One region of the Variovorax sucrosi genome, then DNA from elsewhere that is predicted to be linked to it. Evidence: riboswitches for the same ligand, from Rfam matches in the RefSeq annotation. Region 1 holds a riboswitch; the other holds the start of a gene.
What was found. A riboswitch is a leader RNA that binds a small molecule or an ion and turns the genes downstream of it on or off. The one in region 1 is predicted to bind S-adenosylhomocysteine.
Positions count from the first base shown of each region.

Region 2: it holds a riboswitch for S-adenosylhomocysteine, as region 1 does, so the genes downstream of both, metH (methionine synthase) here and ahcY (adenosylhomocysteinase) in region 1, are expected to answer to the same signal.

Region 1 covers NZ_JBPJZU010000003.1:82,268-89,476, reverse strand. Annotated here, with positions in the region: gene ACSFBE_RS06355 (porin) at 1-338, opposite strand, end outside; gene ACSFBE_RS06350 (23S rRNA (adenine(2030)-N(6))-methyltransferase RlmJ) at 524-1,456, shown strand; gene ACSFBE_RS06345 (septal ring lytic transglycosylase RlpA family protein) at 1,494-2,186, opposite strand; gene metF (methylenetetrahydrofolate reductase [NAD(P)H]) at 2,183-3,016, opposite strand; gene ACSFBE_RS06335 (TlyA family RNA methyltransferase) at 2,994-3,794, opposite strand; gene ahcY (adenosylhomocysteinase) at 3,869-5,308, opposite strand; S-adenosyl-L-homocysteine riboswitch at 5,384-5,452, opposite strand; gene ACSFBE_RS06325 (serine protease) at 5,674-7,209, shown strand, end outside.
Region 2 covers NZ_JBPJZU010000010.1:26,492-33,700, reverse strand. Annotated here, with positions in the region: gene ACSFBE_RS19315 (PACE efflux transporter) at 1-183, shown strand, start outside; gene dinG (ATP-dependent DNA helicase DinG) at 230-2,452, shown strand; S-adenosyl-L-homocysteine riboswitch at 2,792-2,859, shown strand; gene metH (methionine synthase) at 2,924-5,638, shown strand; gene ACSFBE_RS19300 (LysR family transcriptional regulator) at 5,699-6,676, opposite strand; gene ACSFBE_RS19295 (oxidoreductase) at 6,799-7,209, shown strand, end outside.

The sequences.
Region 1 (7,209 bases):
AGGCTGCCCGAGAGGCCGACGTTCGCGTCACGCGTGAAGAACGGGTCTCCATTGAAACGCCCGGATTCGCCAGTGTCGACCCGCATGAACGAGGCCAGCACGAAGGTCGCCGACAACCCACCACCGAGGTCTTCGACACCTCGCATGCCAAACCACGATGTCGTGAGGCCGCCGCTTCCCACCTGATCGACGCGCCCGGGCGCACCCGCCATTCGGACGGAGCCGATGAAGGCGTCGGCCAGCCCGGTCAGGGTCACAGAGGACTGGGCATAGGCAGGGCCAGCGACAGCAGTGGCGATGGCCGTGGCGATGGCAATGAGGCAGGAACGTCGGAGCATGAAGGCAGTGTTACAAAACTTGAGCAATGTGAGAATGCATTCTCGACTCGCAAAATCGATCCCGTTGTTTTCGCATCACGGCACGGGGGCAAAATCGACAGTCCGGAATTCGTCTCCCGCCTCTCTTGTGGAATGCAATAGCGGCTGGTCGAGCGATCGTCACCTTTCTCTCAGGCACCATTCACATGTTCAGCTACCGCCACGCCTTCCATGCCGGCAACCACGCCGACGTGCTCAAGCACACGGTGCTGATCGCCACGCTCGAGCATCTGCTCGAAAAAGACGCGGCGCTCACCGTGGTCGACACCCATGCCGGTGCCGGCCTCTATCGGCTCGACGGCGACTACGCCGACACCAGCGGCGAGGCCGCGCAGGGCGTGCTACGGCTGCTGCAACCGCCGCCCGTCGCGCCTGGCGCCAAGAAGAAGACAACCACCGAGGCCGCCGAAGCGCCGCTGGCCGACGCCATCGCTCGCTATCTCGCGGTGATCGCCGACTTCAATCCCAAAGGCGGCGCCAAGGTCTACCCTGGCTCTCCCTTCATCGTGCAGCACCTGCTGCGCGAGCACGACCGGCTCAAGCTCTTCGAGCTGCACCCGACCGATTCGCGCACGCTCGACGCCAACATCGCGCAGCTCGAGGCCGGCCGGCAGATCGCCGTGTTCAGCGAAGACGGCTTCGGCAGCGCCACCAAGTTCCTGCCACCACCGTCGCGCCGCGCCCTGGTGCTGTGCGACCCGAGTTACGAGCTGAAGAGCGACTACGGACGTGTGCTGGACTTCGTCGGCGAGGCGCTCAAGCGCTTCGCGACCGGCACCTATGCGGTTTGGTACCCGATCATTCCGCGGCCCGAGGCCCACGACCTGCCGCGTCGACTCAAGACGATGGCGACCAAGGCCGGCAAGTCCTGGCTGCACGCCACGCTCACCGTCAAGTCGAGCAAGATCGTGACAGCGCCGACAGGGGAAACGCGCCGGCCTGGGCTGCCCGCCAGCGGCATGTTCCTGATCAACCCGCCCTACACGCTGAAGGCGCAGATGGCGGCCGCGCTGCCGCAGCTGGTGGAACGTCTGGGGCAGGACCGCAACGCCGCCTTCTCGCTCGACGCCGGCGGCTGAGCGCCGCGTCCCCATTGCGTCTCCGTTTCGCCGTGGGCTACCTGCGCAGGCGCGCCGGTACCGGGCGCTGCGGCGCGGCCTTCGGTGGCGACTTCGCCGCGCGTGCCGGCTCGGCATCCAGCGCCGGCTGCAGTGCAGCCACGTCGGCTACCGTGCCATTGCAACGCATGCCCGACTCGTCGATGACATGCAGGGAGACCTGCTTGATCCCCGTGCTCACCATGTCCAGCGCCTCCGCCGCCGCGCGGCTCAGGTCGATGATCCGGCCGGAGGCGAAGGGCCCGCGGTCGTTGATGCGCACCAGCACCTCGCGCCCGTTGACCAGGCTGCGCACGCACACGACGGTGTTGAAGGCCAGCGTGCGGTGGGCCGCGGTCATCGAGCCCATGTCGAAGCGCTCGCCGTTGGCCGTCTTGCGCATGTGGAAGCCGATGCCATACCACGACGCCCCACCGCGCTGAAAGATGGTCTTCGGTGGCCCATCGCCCGGCAGTCCATCGTCGGACGGGAGTTCGTCCTTGTCCGATGAGAAGAGGTCGTAGCGCACCGACGGCACCGCCGAGCGTGGGCGTGCCCCCGGGGGCACGGCCAGCTCGCGGGTGAGCGGCTTCAGGCTGGGCGGCGCCTCGTCCTGGCCCCGCTGCGGCGGCACCGTGCAGCCCGCCAGCAGCCCGGCGAGCAGAGCCGCACCGCCCACACGCCAGCGCACGCCGGCAGCGGCCCAACTCATGTGTTGGCGCCGAGCCGCTCCACCAAGGCGAGCGTGGCGACGGATTGATTCATCGTGTAGAAGTGCAGCGCGGGGGCACCGCCGTCGCGCAGCTGCTCGCAGAGACGCGTCACCACATCGAGGCCGAAGGCCCGGATCGAGGCCGTGTCGTCACCGTAGCTCTGCAGGCGCAGCCGAATCCAGCGTGGAATCTCGGCCCCGCAGGCGTCGGAAAAGCGCATGAGCTGCGTCGAGCTGGTGATCGGCATCACGCCGGGCACGATCGGCGTCGCGATGCCCAGCTTGCTGCATTCATCGACGAAGCGGAAGTACGCATCGGCGTTGAAAAAGTACTGCGTGATGGCCGAGTCGGCGCCGGCGCTCACCTTGGCGGCGAAGGCGCGAAGGTCCGCCTCGGGCGAGCGGGCCTGGGGATGCACCTCGGGGTAGCAGGCCACCTCGATGTGGAAGTCGCGACCGGTTTCTTCGCGGATGAAGGCCACCAGGTCGCTTGCGTACTGGAATTCGCCGCCGGCACCATAGCCGCTGGGCAGGTCGCCGCGCAAGGCCACGAGGCGCTTGACGCCCATCGCCTTGAGCTCGTGCAGTTGTGCCCGCACGGTGGCTTTCGTTGCGCCGATGCACGAGAAATGGCTGGCGGCGTCGACGCCCTCTTCCAGGATCTCGCGCACCGCCGCGAAGGTGCCTTCGTGCGTCGAGCCGCCAGCGCCGTACGTGACCGAGCAGAACTCGGGCCGCATGGCATAGAGCTGCTGGCGCACCCCGCGCAGCTTGACCGCGCCTTCGGGCGTCTTCGTCGGGAAGAACTCAAAGCTCAGGGGTAGTCGCATGAGCGGCTCCTGCGTGGCCGTCGGCGTGAACGGCATGGATGAAGAACTCTCGGTTGCCGTCGCCGCCCTCGATCGGGCTGTCGAGCCAACGCACCACGCGCAGGCCCAACGCGGCGCAGGCGTCGCGCAGCCGCTGCTCGACGATCGGGTACATCGCGTCGTCGCGCACGATGCCGCCCTTGCCCACCTGCCCCGGTTGCAGCTCGAACTGCGGCTTGACCAGCATCAGCAGGTCGCCGCCGGCCGCAAGAAACGGCACCACGGCCGGCAGCACCAGCGTGAGCGAGATGAAAGACAGGTCGCCGACGATCAGATCGAAGGCGGTGTTCTCGTCCTCGGGAAAATCGTCGGCCGTCAGCGCACGCGCGTTGATCTTCTCGATCGCGGTCACCCGCTCGTCGGCCCGGATGCGGTCGTGCAGTTGGCCGTGGCCCACGTCGATGCCGACCACATGCACGGCGCCGTGCTGCAGCAGGCAATCGGTGAAGCCACCGGTCGACTGGCCGATGTCGAGGCAGCGGCGGCCCGACGGGTCGATGCCCGTCGCAGCCAGTGCGCCGTCGAGCTTCAGTCCGCCGCGCGACACGTAACGCGACTCGGCCGCATCGACCAGTTCGAGCTCGGCCGATTCGGGGATGTCGTCCCGGTTCTTGCCGACGCTGCGCCAGTCGGCGCCACTGCCGGCATCGCGCCAGCGCAGTCCGCCCGCGATGAGGCGGACGGCTTGGGAGCGCGAGGCTGCCAGGCCGCGTTCCACCAACAATTGATCAGCACGCATGAGCGAAGCGCCGGGCCGCCCCAAGCGCGCTCGCACCGCAATGCGAAGCATGGAGGTCTTTCACGTCCGCGCAATCAGTAGCGGTACGTGTCCGCCTTGTACGGACCCGCTTTGTCGACACCGATGTAGGCAGCTTGCGCGTCCGTCAGTTCGGTCAGCATCGCGCCGACCTTCTTCAGGTGCAGGCGGGCGACCTTCTCGTCCAGGTGCTTGGGCAGCACGTAGACCTTGCCGGCTTCGTACGCGTCGGGCTTGGTGAAGAGTTCGATCTGGGCAATGGTCTGGTTGGCGAACGACGACGACATCACGAAGCTCGGGTGGCCGGTGCCGCAGCCCAGGTTCACGAGGCGGCCCTTGGCCAGCAGGATGATCTTCTTGCCGTCGGGGAAGGTGATGTGGTCGACCTGCGGCTTGATCTCTTCCCACTCGTACTTTTCGATCGAAGCAACGTCGATCTCGTTGTCGAAGTGGCCGATGTTGCAGACGATCGCCTGGTCCTTCATCGCGGCCATGATGTCGTGCGTGATCACGTCCTTGTTGCCGGTGGTCGTCACGAAGATGTCGGCCTTGTCGGCGGCGTACTCCATGGTCACGACCTTGTAGCCTTCCATCGCGGCCTGCAGGGCGTTGATCGGGTCGATTTCAGTCACCCACACCTGAGCGCTCAGCGCGCGCAGCGCCTGTGCCGAGCCCTTGCCCACGTCGCCGTAGCCGGCCACGCAGGCGACCTTGCCGGCGATCATCACGTCGGTTGCGCGCTTGATCCCGTCGACCAGCGATTCGCGGCAGCCGTAGAGGTTGTCGAACTTGCTCTTGGTGACCGAGTCGTTCACGTTGATGGCGCGGAACAGCAGCGTGCCCTTGGCCGACATCTCGTTCAGGCGGTGCACGCCGGTGGTGGTTTCCTCGGTCACGCCAATGATCTCGGCCGATTTGCGGGTGTACCAGGTGCCGTCCACGGCCAGCTTGGCCTTGATCGCGGCGTAGAGGATGCGTTCTTCCTCACTGGTCGGGTTGGCGAGCACCGATTGATCCTTCTCGGCGCGCTGGCCCAGGTGCATCAGCAACGTGGCATCGCCGCCGTCGTCCAGGATCATGTTCGGGCCTTCGCCCTTCGAGCCCTTGGGGCCGAAATCGAAGATGGCGTGGGTGTAGTCCCAGTAGTCGGTCAGTGACTCGCCCTTGATCGCGAACACCGGCGTGCCGGCGGCAGCGATGGCGGCAGCGGCGTGATCCTGCGTCGAGAAGATGTTGCACGAAGCCCAGCGGACTTCGGCGCCGAGGGCCTGCAGCGTCTCGATGAGCACCGCCGTCTGGATCGTCATGTGCAGCGAACCCGTGATGCGCGCGCCCTTGAGCGCCTGGCCCTTGGCGAATTCCTGGCGGATGGCCATGAGGCCAGGCATTTCGGTTTCGGCGATGCGAATTTCCTTGCGGCCCCAGGCAGCAAGGGACAGGTCCGCAATGGCTTGGTCGGCATTGGCGACGGGGGTGGGCTTGAGAACAGCGTTCATGAGAACTCCAAAGCTGGTTTGACGACTGCCGCTGCACTCGGGAGGTTCGACCGGAAATGGACTCACCGCGAGAACAGCGGATGAGCGTGGTTGCGATGGGGTCCGAGCCTCACGCCTGATGGCGCTGCAACGCTCCTCGGAAGAAGGATTTTAACCGCCTCGCACGGCGCCGCTTCAAAGCCGTCGAAATCTCGGTCAGGCGACGCCCATCGATCGAGTGTCGGTCAGCCGCGACGGTTGTGCTGCCGAACTGTGACAAATTGCACGACCGGAGACGCCGTTCGAAATCGTTCTGCCACCGCGCCACGCGGCTTCGGGAGGCCACTGGAAAATCTTCGGTCTAAGCATTTCAAATTGGCGGAAGCATGCAGCGCAAGTTCAGGATGGGTTGGGGGATGGCGATGGCACTGTCGGTGCTCATCGCAGGGTGCGGAGCCGGCGGCGGCGACAGCACGCCGTCCGGTGCAACCGGCACGTCTACGCAGGCGGCAACTTCAAGCACAACGGCCCTCACCGAGCCGGCCCTGATTGCGTCCAAGGTGCAGACCGCCGAAGGCGCCGCAGGCGACGTCGACCCGTTCAAGGACCGGCCGACCGCAGGCCGCCCCGTGCCGCGTCAAGTGCTGCTCCCGGCGCTGCCGACCGACAGTGCTGATCTGTTGAAGTCAGCCCCGGCGATCTTCGGCATCGCCCGACGGATCGGCGTCGCCCGTCCGGTGGCGGACACGTCCACCACGGGCGCGACAACTGCTGCGATGGGCTGGTCGCCGGCCGAGGACGGTGGCAAGTCGACCGCCCTGCGCTTCTCGTCGCCCGGCGCCAAGGGCGTCCGCCTGGGACTGCGCGTGGAAAGCCTGCCGCCGGGGACCATGGTCCGCTTCTATGGCGACGCCGACACCAAGATGTACGAGATCTCTGCGCACGAGATTCTCACCGTGATCCAGCGCAATCTCGATGCCGGCGACACCAGCGACAACGCACGCATCTACTGGTCGCCCAATCTGGGCGGTGAAGCGCTCACGATCGAAATTCAGGTGCCTGCGAACGCAGCGACAGCGGAGGTCCGCGTGGCCGTTCCACTGCTGTCCCATGTCAGCGTCGATATTCGCAAGTCCGGCACTCTGGAGAAGGTCGGCGAGGCTGGCAGCTGCAATCTGGATGTCAGTTGCACGACACAGTACGACGGCGTGAGCAAGTCAGCCGCCCTGATGGACTTCATGAAGGACGGCGCCAACTACGTGTGCACCGGAACGCTGCTCAACGACCGCATGTCGACCGGCACCCCGTACTTCCTGAGTGCCAACCACTGCATTTCCAATCAGACGGTGGCATCGACGCTCTTCACGCTCTGGTTCTACCGCTCCGCCAGCTGCAACAGCACGCAGGTCAACCCCGCGGCGGTCGCGATGACTTCCGGCGCGACGCTGCTCTACGCGGCGGCCGCGACCGATACCTCGTTCATGCGCCTGAACTCGCAACCGCCGGCCGGCGCCGTGTTTGCCGGCTCGAGTCCCTTCGGGCTCGGTCTGTACGACCAGGTGTACGGGGTACATCATCCGCATGGCGACTTGCAGAAGTACAGCGTCGGCACCTACCTTGGGACCGCCAACTGCAGCACGACCAGCTGCATCTCGTCGAACCAGAGCAACGCAGGCTTTCACTCGGTCACTTGGTCGCAAGGCGTGACTGAAAGCGGCAGCAGCGGCTCCGGACTGTTCCAGCGCCTCAACGGCAACGACTATCTGGTGGGCCAACTGCTCGGCGGCTCCTCCGCCTGCAGCAACCCGATTGGCCCGGACGTCTACGGGCGCTTCGACCTGGCGTTCAACGCCTCGCTGCAACAATGGCTGAACATTCCGTCGACGACACAGCGCACGGCGGTCTATCGGTTCTACAACAAG
Region 2 (7,209 bases), on a different contig from region 1:
GGCCTGGTCGCGTTCCTGGTGCCGACCTTCGCCTGGTGGCTGGGTGTGAGCCTGTGGGACGCGCTGGTGATGGATCTGGGCCTCGTGGTGTTCTTCCTCGTCTACACCTTCGTCTTCAACTGGGCCTTCGACGCCATCTTCGGCCTGCCGGCCTCCGCGACAGGCGCCGCCCAGCCCGCCTGACGCGCCCGACACGCGGCCCGGCGGGCGGCCGTGCAACACTCGGCGCATGTCTTCTTTGGAATGGGCCGCGTCCGCCCTGCAGGCGTTCGACGGGGTGGTCCAGGCCAGCGCCGGTTTCCGCAGCCGCGACGGTCAGCGGCGCATGGCCGAGCAGGTGGCCGGCACACTGGCGGCCGCCACCCTCGGCAAGACCGACAGCGATGAGGGCGACGGTCCGGCCGACCCGCCGGTGCGCGCCATCGCGGTGATCCAGGCCGGCACCGGCGTCGGCAAATCGCTCGCCTACTGCGCGCCGGCCATCGCGCTGGCGCTGGCGCGCAACACCCGCGTCGTGATCTCCACCGCCACCGTGGCGCTGCAGGAGCAACTGGTCCACAAGGACCTGCCGGCGCTCGCCAAGCTGATGCCGCAACCCTTCCGCTTCGCCCTGGCCAAGGGCCGCGGGCGCTACGTCTGCCAGTTGAAGCTGGAACGCCTGACCGGGATGATGGCCGAGCCCGACGGCGACGAGGAAGAGGGCGAGGACGACCTGTTCGCCGACGACGACGCGGTCACACAGGCCCGTCCCGCGCGGCCTGCGCACGAAGTGGAGGCTCGCCTCCGGTTCTACACGGGCGTCGCGCAGACGCTGTCGAGCGGCGCGTGGGACGGCGACCGGGACACCCTCGACACCCCGCCGGCCGCCGACGCCTGGCTACCGATGGCGGCCGACGCCGCGTCCTGTACCGGCAAGCATTGCCCATCGTTCAACCAGTGCGTCTACTACGAGCGCCGCAAGACGCTGGTCGGCGCGCAGGTGGTCGTGGTCAACCACGACCTGCTGCTGGCCTCCATCGGCAACCGCCAGTTGCCCGAGCTGGACAACTGCCTGCTGGTGCTCGACGAAGCGCACCACCTGCCGGCCACCGCGCTCGCGCAGTTCGGCTGCCGCATGGACCTGGGCCGCCACGGCTGGGTCGAACGCCTGGCGCAGCGCGCGGTGCGGGTGGGCGTGCGCTTCGAGGTCACCGAGGTGGCCGACGTGCCGATGCACGCCGCGCAGATGCGCCAGGCGCTGCAGGAGACCGAGCGCCTGGTGATGGATCTGTACGGCGACGGCCTGAAGTCCGACCTTGCCGGCCCGGCGGGCCTGCCCGGCCGCGGCCCCGCGCGTGCGCGCCTGCCGCTGGGCGCATTGCCCGAAGCGCTGCAGGGTCCGCTGGGCCGGGTGGCGCACCACGCGTCGGGCTTCCTCGACGCCCTGCGCGTGATCGCCAGCGCCCTGCGCACCGAGATGCGCGAGCAGCCCGCGATGGCCCGCAAGCTGTCGACCATGTACGCCCAGCTCGGCGCGCTCGCCCCGCGGCTGGAGCAGACGCTCGACACCGCCCAGCTGCTGCTGCGCGACGCCGCGCCCGACGCGGTGCCGGCCGCCAAGTGGTTCACGCTGCAGGTCGACGGCGACCAGGCCACGCTGCAGGCGCACGCCAGCCCGCTGCTGCCCGGCGCGACGCTGCGCCACCACCTGTGGAACAAGGTGCGCGGCGCGGTGCTGACATCCGCCACGCTCACCAGCTGCGGCCACTTCGATTTCTTCCTGCGCGAGTCGGGCCTGCATGGCGACGATGCCGCGACGACGCTGGAAGTGCCCAGCCCCTTCGACTACGCCGCCCAGGGCCGGCTGATCGCCGTCGAGACCCGGGCCGACCCGCGCGATGCGGCCGGCTACGTCGCCGAGATGGTGCAATCGCTGGTGCGCGACCTGGCCGAGGTGCGGCACGGCGCGCTGGTGTTGTTCACCTCGCGCGATCAACTGCGCCAGGCCGTCGAGGCGCTGCCCGCCACGCTCAAGCCGCGCGTGCTGCTGCAGACCGCCATGCCGCGCCAGCAACTGCTCGCCACGCACCGCCATCGCGTGGCCGAGGGGTTGCCGTCGATCGTCTTCGGCATGCAGTCCTTCGGCGAAGGGCTCGACCTGCCGGGCAAGCTCTGCGAATCGGTCTTCATCGCCAAGCTGCCCTTCGCGCCGCCGGACGATCCGGTCGGCGAGGCGCGGGCCGAGTGGCTGCGAACGGTGGGGCGCGATCCGTTCACCGAGCTGGTGGTGCCGGCAACGGCCATTCGGCTGGCGCAGTGGGTGGGGCGGGCGATTCGCAGCGAGGAGGACCGGGCCTCTGTGTACTGCTACGACCGGCGGCTGGTGCGGACTTCGTATGGGCAGCGGTTGTTGAAGGGATTGCCGCCGTTTTCTTTTTCTACGGTGCGGGTGGGGGATGGGGTCACTGCGTAGAGCGCCCGGCAGGCGGTGCGGGCCGGGCGAGCCCGGTGCGCCGGCCGCTTCGCGGCTTCCCTGCGGTGCTCGCGCCATCGGCTGCGTCGCAGAACTCGCTGCGCTCACTTCGTTCTCTTCGCTCAAACAGCTGCGACGAGTCAGATGTTGAAGCGCGCTGCGCGCGCAGCCGATGGCGCTGCGCTCCTCGGCGGCGCACAGGGGATCGCCCGGCCCGCACTGCCTGCCGGGCTTGGGGGCGCGCGACGATTGCGCTCGCCGGAGAAGGATGCACCGCGCGCCGACGCCCCACGCCACACCGAAACCCTCACTCCAAACAAAGCCTACTAAAATCGACGACCCCGAGGAGCGTTGCAGCGGCACCCCCGCCAGGCTCGGGTCCTTCCCCGCAACGACGCTCACCTGACCATCGCGAATCCAGGTGAGCCCATGTCCGAACCGTCTTCCCCAGCCGTCACGTCCGTTCCCCCGATGAAGCTGTCGGGCCTCGAGCCCGTGCGCATCGGCGACGGCACGCTGTTCGTCAACATCGGCGAGCGCACCAACGTCACCGGCTCCAAGGCCTTCGCGCGGATGATCCTGAACGGCCAGTTCGAGGAAGCGCTGGCCGTCGCGCGCCAGCAGGTCGAGAACGGCGCGCAGGTGATCGACATCAACATGGACGAGGCCATGCTCGACAGCAAGGCGGCGATGGTGCGCTTCCTGAACCTGATCGCGTCGGAGCCCGACATCGCGCGCGTGCCGATCATGGTCGACAGCTCGAAGTGGGACGTCATCGAGGCAGGTCTCCGCTGCATTCAGGGCAAGGGCATCGTCAACTCGATCAGCATGAAGGAAGGCGAAGACCAATTCCGCCACCATGCCAAGCTCTTGCGCCGCTACGGTGCCGCCGCGGTGGTCATGGCCTTCGACGAGAAGGGCCAGGCCGACACCTACGAGCGCAAGGTCGAGATCTGCCAGCGCGCCTACCGCATCCTGGTCGACGAGATCGGCTTTCCGGCCGAGGACATCATCTTCGACCCGAACATCTTCGCGGTGGCCACCGGCATCGAGGAGCACAACAACTACGCGGTCGACTTCATCGAGGCGACGCGCTGGATCAAGCAGAACCTGCCCGGCGCCAAGGTGTCGGGCGGCGTGTCGAACGTGAGCTTCAGCTTCCGCGGCAACGACCCGGTGCGTGAAGCCATCCACACCGTGTTCCTGTACCACGCGATCAAGGCCGGCATGGACATGGGCATCGTCAACGCCGGCATGGTCGGTGTGTACGACGACCTCGAGCCGGTGCTGCGCGAGCGCGTCGAAGACGTGGTGCTCAACCGCCGCCCCGATGCGGGTGAGCGCCTGGTCGAAGTCGCCGAGACCGCCAAGAGCGGCGCCAAGGACGAGAGCAAGCGCAACGACTGGCGCGGCACGGCCGATGCGCCGGTGAGCGTGGGCGACCGGCTCAGCCACGCGCTGGTGCACGGCATCACCGAGTTCATCGTCGAGGACACCGAAGAGGCTTACCAGGGCATCCTCGCCAAGGGCGGCCGGCCGCTGCACGTCATCGAAGGCCCGCTGATGGACGGCATGAACGTGGTCGGCGACCTGTTCGGTGCCGGCAAGATGTTCCTGCCGCAGGTGGTGAAGTCGGCCCGCGTGATGAAGCAGGCGGTGGCGCACCTGCTGCCCTACATCGAGGAAGAGAAGCTGCGCGACGAGGCGGCGGGCCGCGACGTGCGCACCAAGGGCAAGATCATCATCGCCACGGTGAAGGGCGACGTGCACGACATCGGCAAGAACATCGTCACCGTCGTGCTCCAGTGCAACAACTTCGAAGTGGTGAACATGGGCGTGATGGTCCCGTGCCACGAGATCCTCGCGCGCGCCAAGGTCGAGGGCGCGGACATTGTGGGCCTCTCCGGCCTCATCACGCCGAGCCTGGAAGAGATGCAGTACGTGGCGGGCGAGATGCAGCGCGACGACCATTTCCGCATCAAGAAGATCCCGCTGATGATCGGCGGCGCCACCACCAGCCGCGTGCACACGGCCGTGAAGATCGCGCCGCATTACGAAGGCCCCGTCGTCTACGTGCCCGATGCGTCGCGCAGCGTGAGCGTGGCGCAGTCGCTGCTCTCCGACCAGGCGACGAAGTACATCGACGAACTCAACGCCGACTACGACAAGGTGCGGCTGCAGCACGCCAACAAGAAGCAGGTGCCGCTGTGGCCGCTGGCCAAGGCGCGGGCCAACAAGACGCCGATCGACTGGACGAGCTACACGCCGCCGGTACCGAAGTTCATCGGCCGCCGCGTGTTCAAGAACTTCGACCTGACCGAGTTGGCCAGGTACATCGACTGGGGGCCGTTCTTCCAGACCTGGGACTTGGCCGGGCCGTTCCCCTCGATCCTGAAGGACGAGGTCGTGGGTACCGAAGCGGTACGCGTCTACGCTGACGCGAAACGCATGCTGCAGCGCCTGATCGAAGGCCGCTGGCTCAGCGCGAGCGGCATCGTCGGCTTCTGGCCGGCCAACACGGTGAACGACGACGACATCGAGCTCTACACCGACGAGACGCGCAGCGAAGTCGCGATGACTTGGTACGGCATGCGCCAGCAGACCGAAAAGCAGGCGATCGACGGCGTGATGCGACCGAGCCGCTGCCTGGCCGACTTCGTCGCGCCCAAGGACAGCGGCGTGAAGGACTATGTCGGCATGTTCGCGGTCACCGCCGGCCTGGGCGTCGAGAAGCGTGAGAAGTTCTTCATCGACGACCTCGACGACTACTCGGCCATCATGTTCAAGGCGCTGGCCGACCGGCTGGCCGAGGCCTTCGCCGAATCGCTGCACCACCGCGTGCGCACCGACCTGTGGGGCTACGCCGCGGACGAAGCCTTGAGCAACGAAGACATGATTGCCGAGAAGTACCACGGCATCCGCCCCGCGCCCGGCTACCCGGCGTGCCCCGACCACAGCGTGAAGCGCGAGATGTTCGAGGTCATGCAGTGCACCGACATCGGCATGACGCTGACCGAGAGCCTCGCGATGACGCCGGCGGCCAGTGTGAGCGGCTTCCACCTGAGCCATCCGGCATCGACCTACTTCAACGTCGGCAAGATCGGGCACGACCAGTTGGCCGACCAGGCGGCACGCCGTCGGCTGCCGGAGAGCGAACTCGAACGCCTGCTGGCACCGAACCTGTAGCACACGAGCAAGCGCCGCCCATCGACAAGCCTGGGCCGGCCGACGGCCGCGTCTGAGCGCCTAGCGTGATTTGCCGTGAGCCGCTGCGCGCTTGCGTGTCGGCATCGGCTTCAACTCGTGCGGCTGCAGCACGAAATCGCTGTTGCCCGTCAGCATCTCGACCGCGAGATCGATGAAGGCGCGCACCCGCAGCGGTTGCGCCACCCGACTGCCGTAGTAGACGTACAGACCCAGGTGGTCCGTTACATGCGGCGTCAGCAACGGCACCAGTTGCCCGCTGCGCAGCAGCGGTGCCGCCGTGGCACCGATCAACTGGCCGATCACCTGGCCTGCCAGCACCGCACGAATTTCCAGGTCGACGTCGTTGGTGCACAGCGCCGGCGCGATGTCGCGCGCAACGATCTGGTCGTCGACCTTGAATTCCCACGGCATCAGCTTGCCGCTGGTCGGGTGCCGGAAGCAGCTGCAGCGGTGCTGTGCCAGGTCGTCGATGTGGTGTGGCGCCCCGAAGCGCGCGATGTAGGCCGGCGCAGCGCACACCACCAGCTGTACCGGCATCAGCCGCCGCGCGATCAATCCGTCTTGCGGCGCGAGGCCGCTGCGGAATCCGACATCGACGCGTTCTTCGACCCAGTTGCCGACGCGGTCGTCCAACTGCACGTCGGGTTCGATCTGCGGATGCTGCGCGCAGAAGGCTTCGAGCACCGGCCAGAGGACCTGCAGCATGGTCGCGCGCGGCGCCACGATGCGCAGCGGCCCGGCGATCTCTTCGCGCCCTCGGCGCGCGTTGCGCAACGCGCGCTGCAGCGTGCTCAGGCCGGGCTGCGCAGCCTCGAGGAACTGGCTGCCTTCCTCGGTGAGGCTCAGCCGCCGCGTGGTGCGATGGAACAGCCGCACGCCCAGGTGCGATTCGAGCTGCGCCAGCGCCTGGCTGGCCGCCTGCGGCGTGATCGCCTGCGAGGCGGCGGCCTGCCGCAGGCTGCCCAGCTCGGCGGCCTGGATGAAGGTGGTGATCGCGCGGAGTTCGTTGAAGGCCATGGACGGATTATCACGATTGACTTGTGGATGAAGCGAGTGAATGTGGGCTATTCCGTTGCGGATGCAAAACCTACATTTCCTCCATCGCATCCCTTCATTACCTGCTTTCAAAGGAAACCGACATGACTGCAACGAACGAATTCCAACGCGTCTGGCTGATCACCGGCGCATCCCGCGGCCTCGGTGCCCGCATGGCCGAAGCCGCACTCGCCCACGGCGACGCGGTGGTCGCGACCGCCCGCAATGCGGCCGACGTGGCCCAACGCTTCGGCAACCATCCGGCGTTGCTGGGCGTGTCGCTCGACGTGACGGACGAGGCCCAGGCCGCGCGCGCCGTCGAGGCGGCCATCGCCCGCTTCGGCCGCATCGACGTGCTGATCAACAACGCCGGCTTCGGCCTGCTCGGCGCGGTGGAAGAAGCCACGGCCGACGAGGTGCGCAAGCTCTACGAGACCAACGTGTTCGGCCTGCTGAACGTGACGCGCGCCGTGTTGCCGTCGATGCGCGCGCGCCGCAGCGGCCACGTGCTCAAC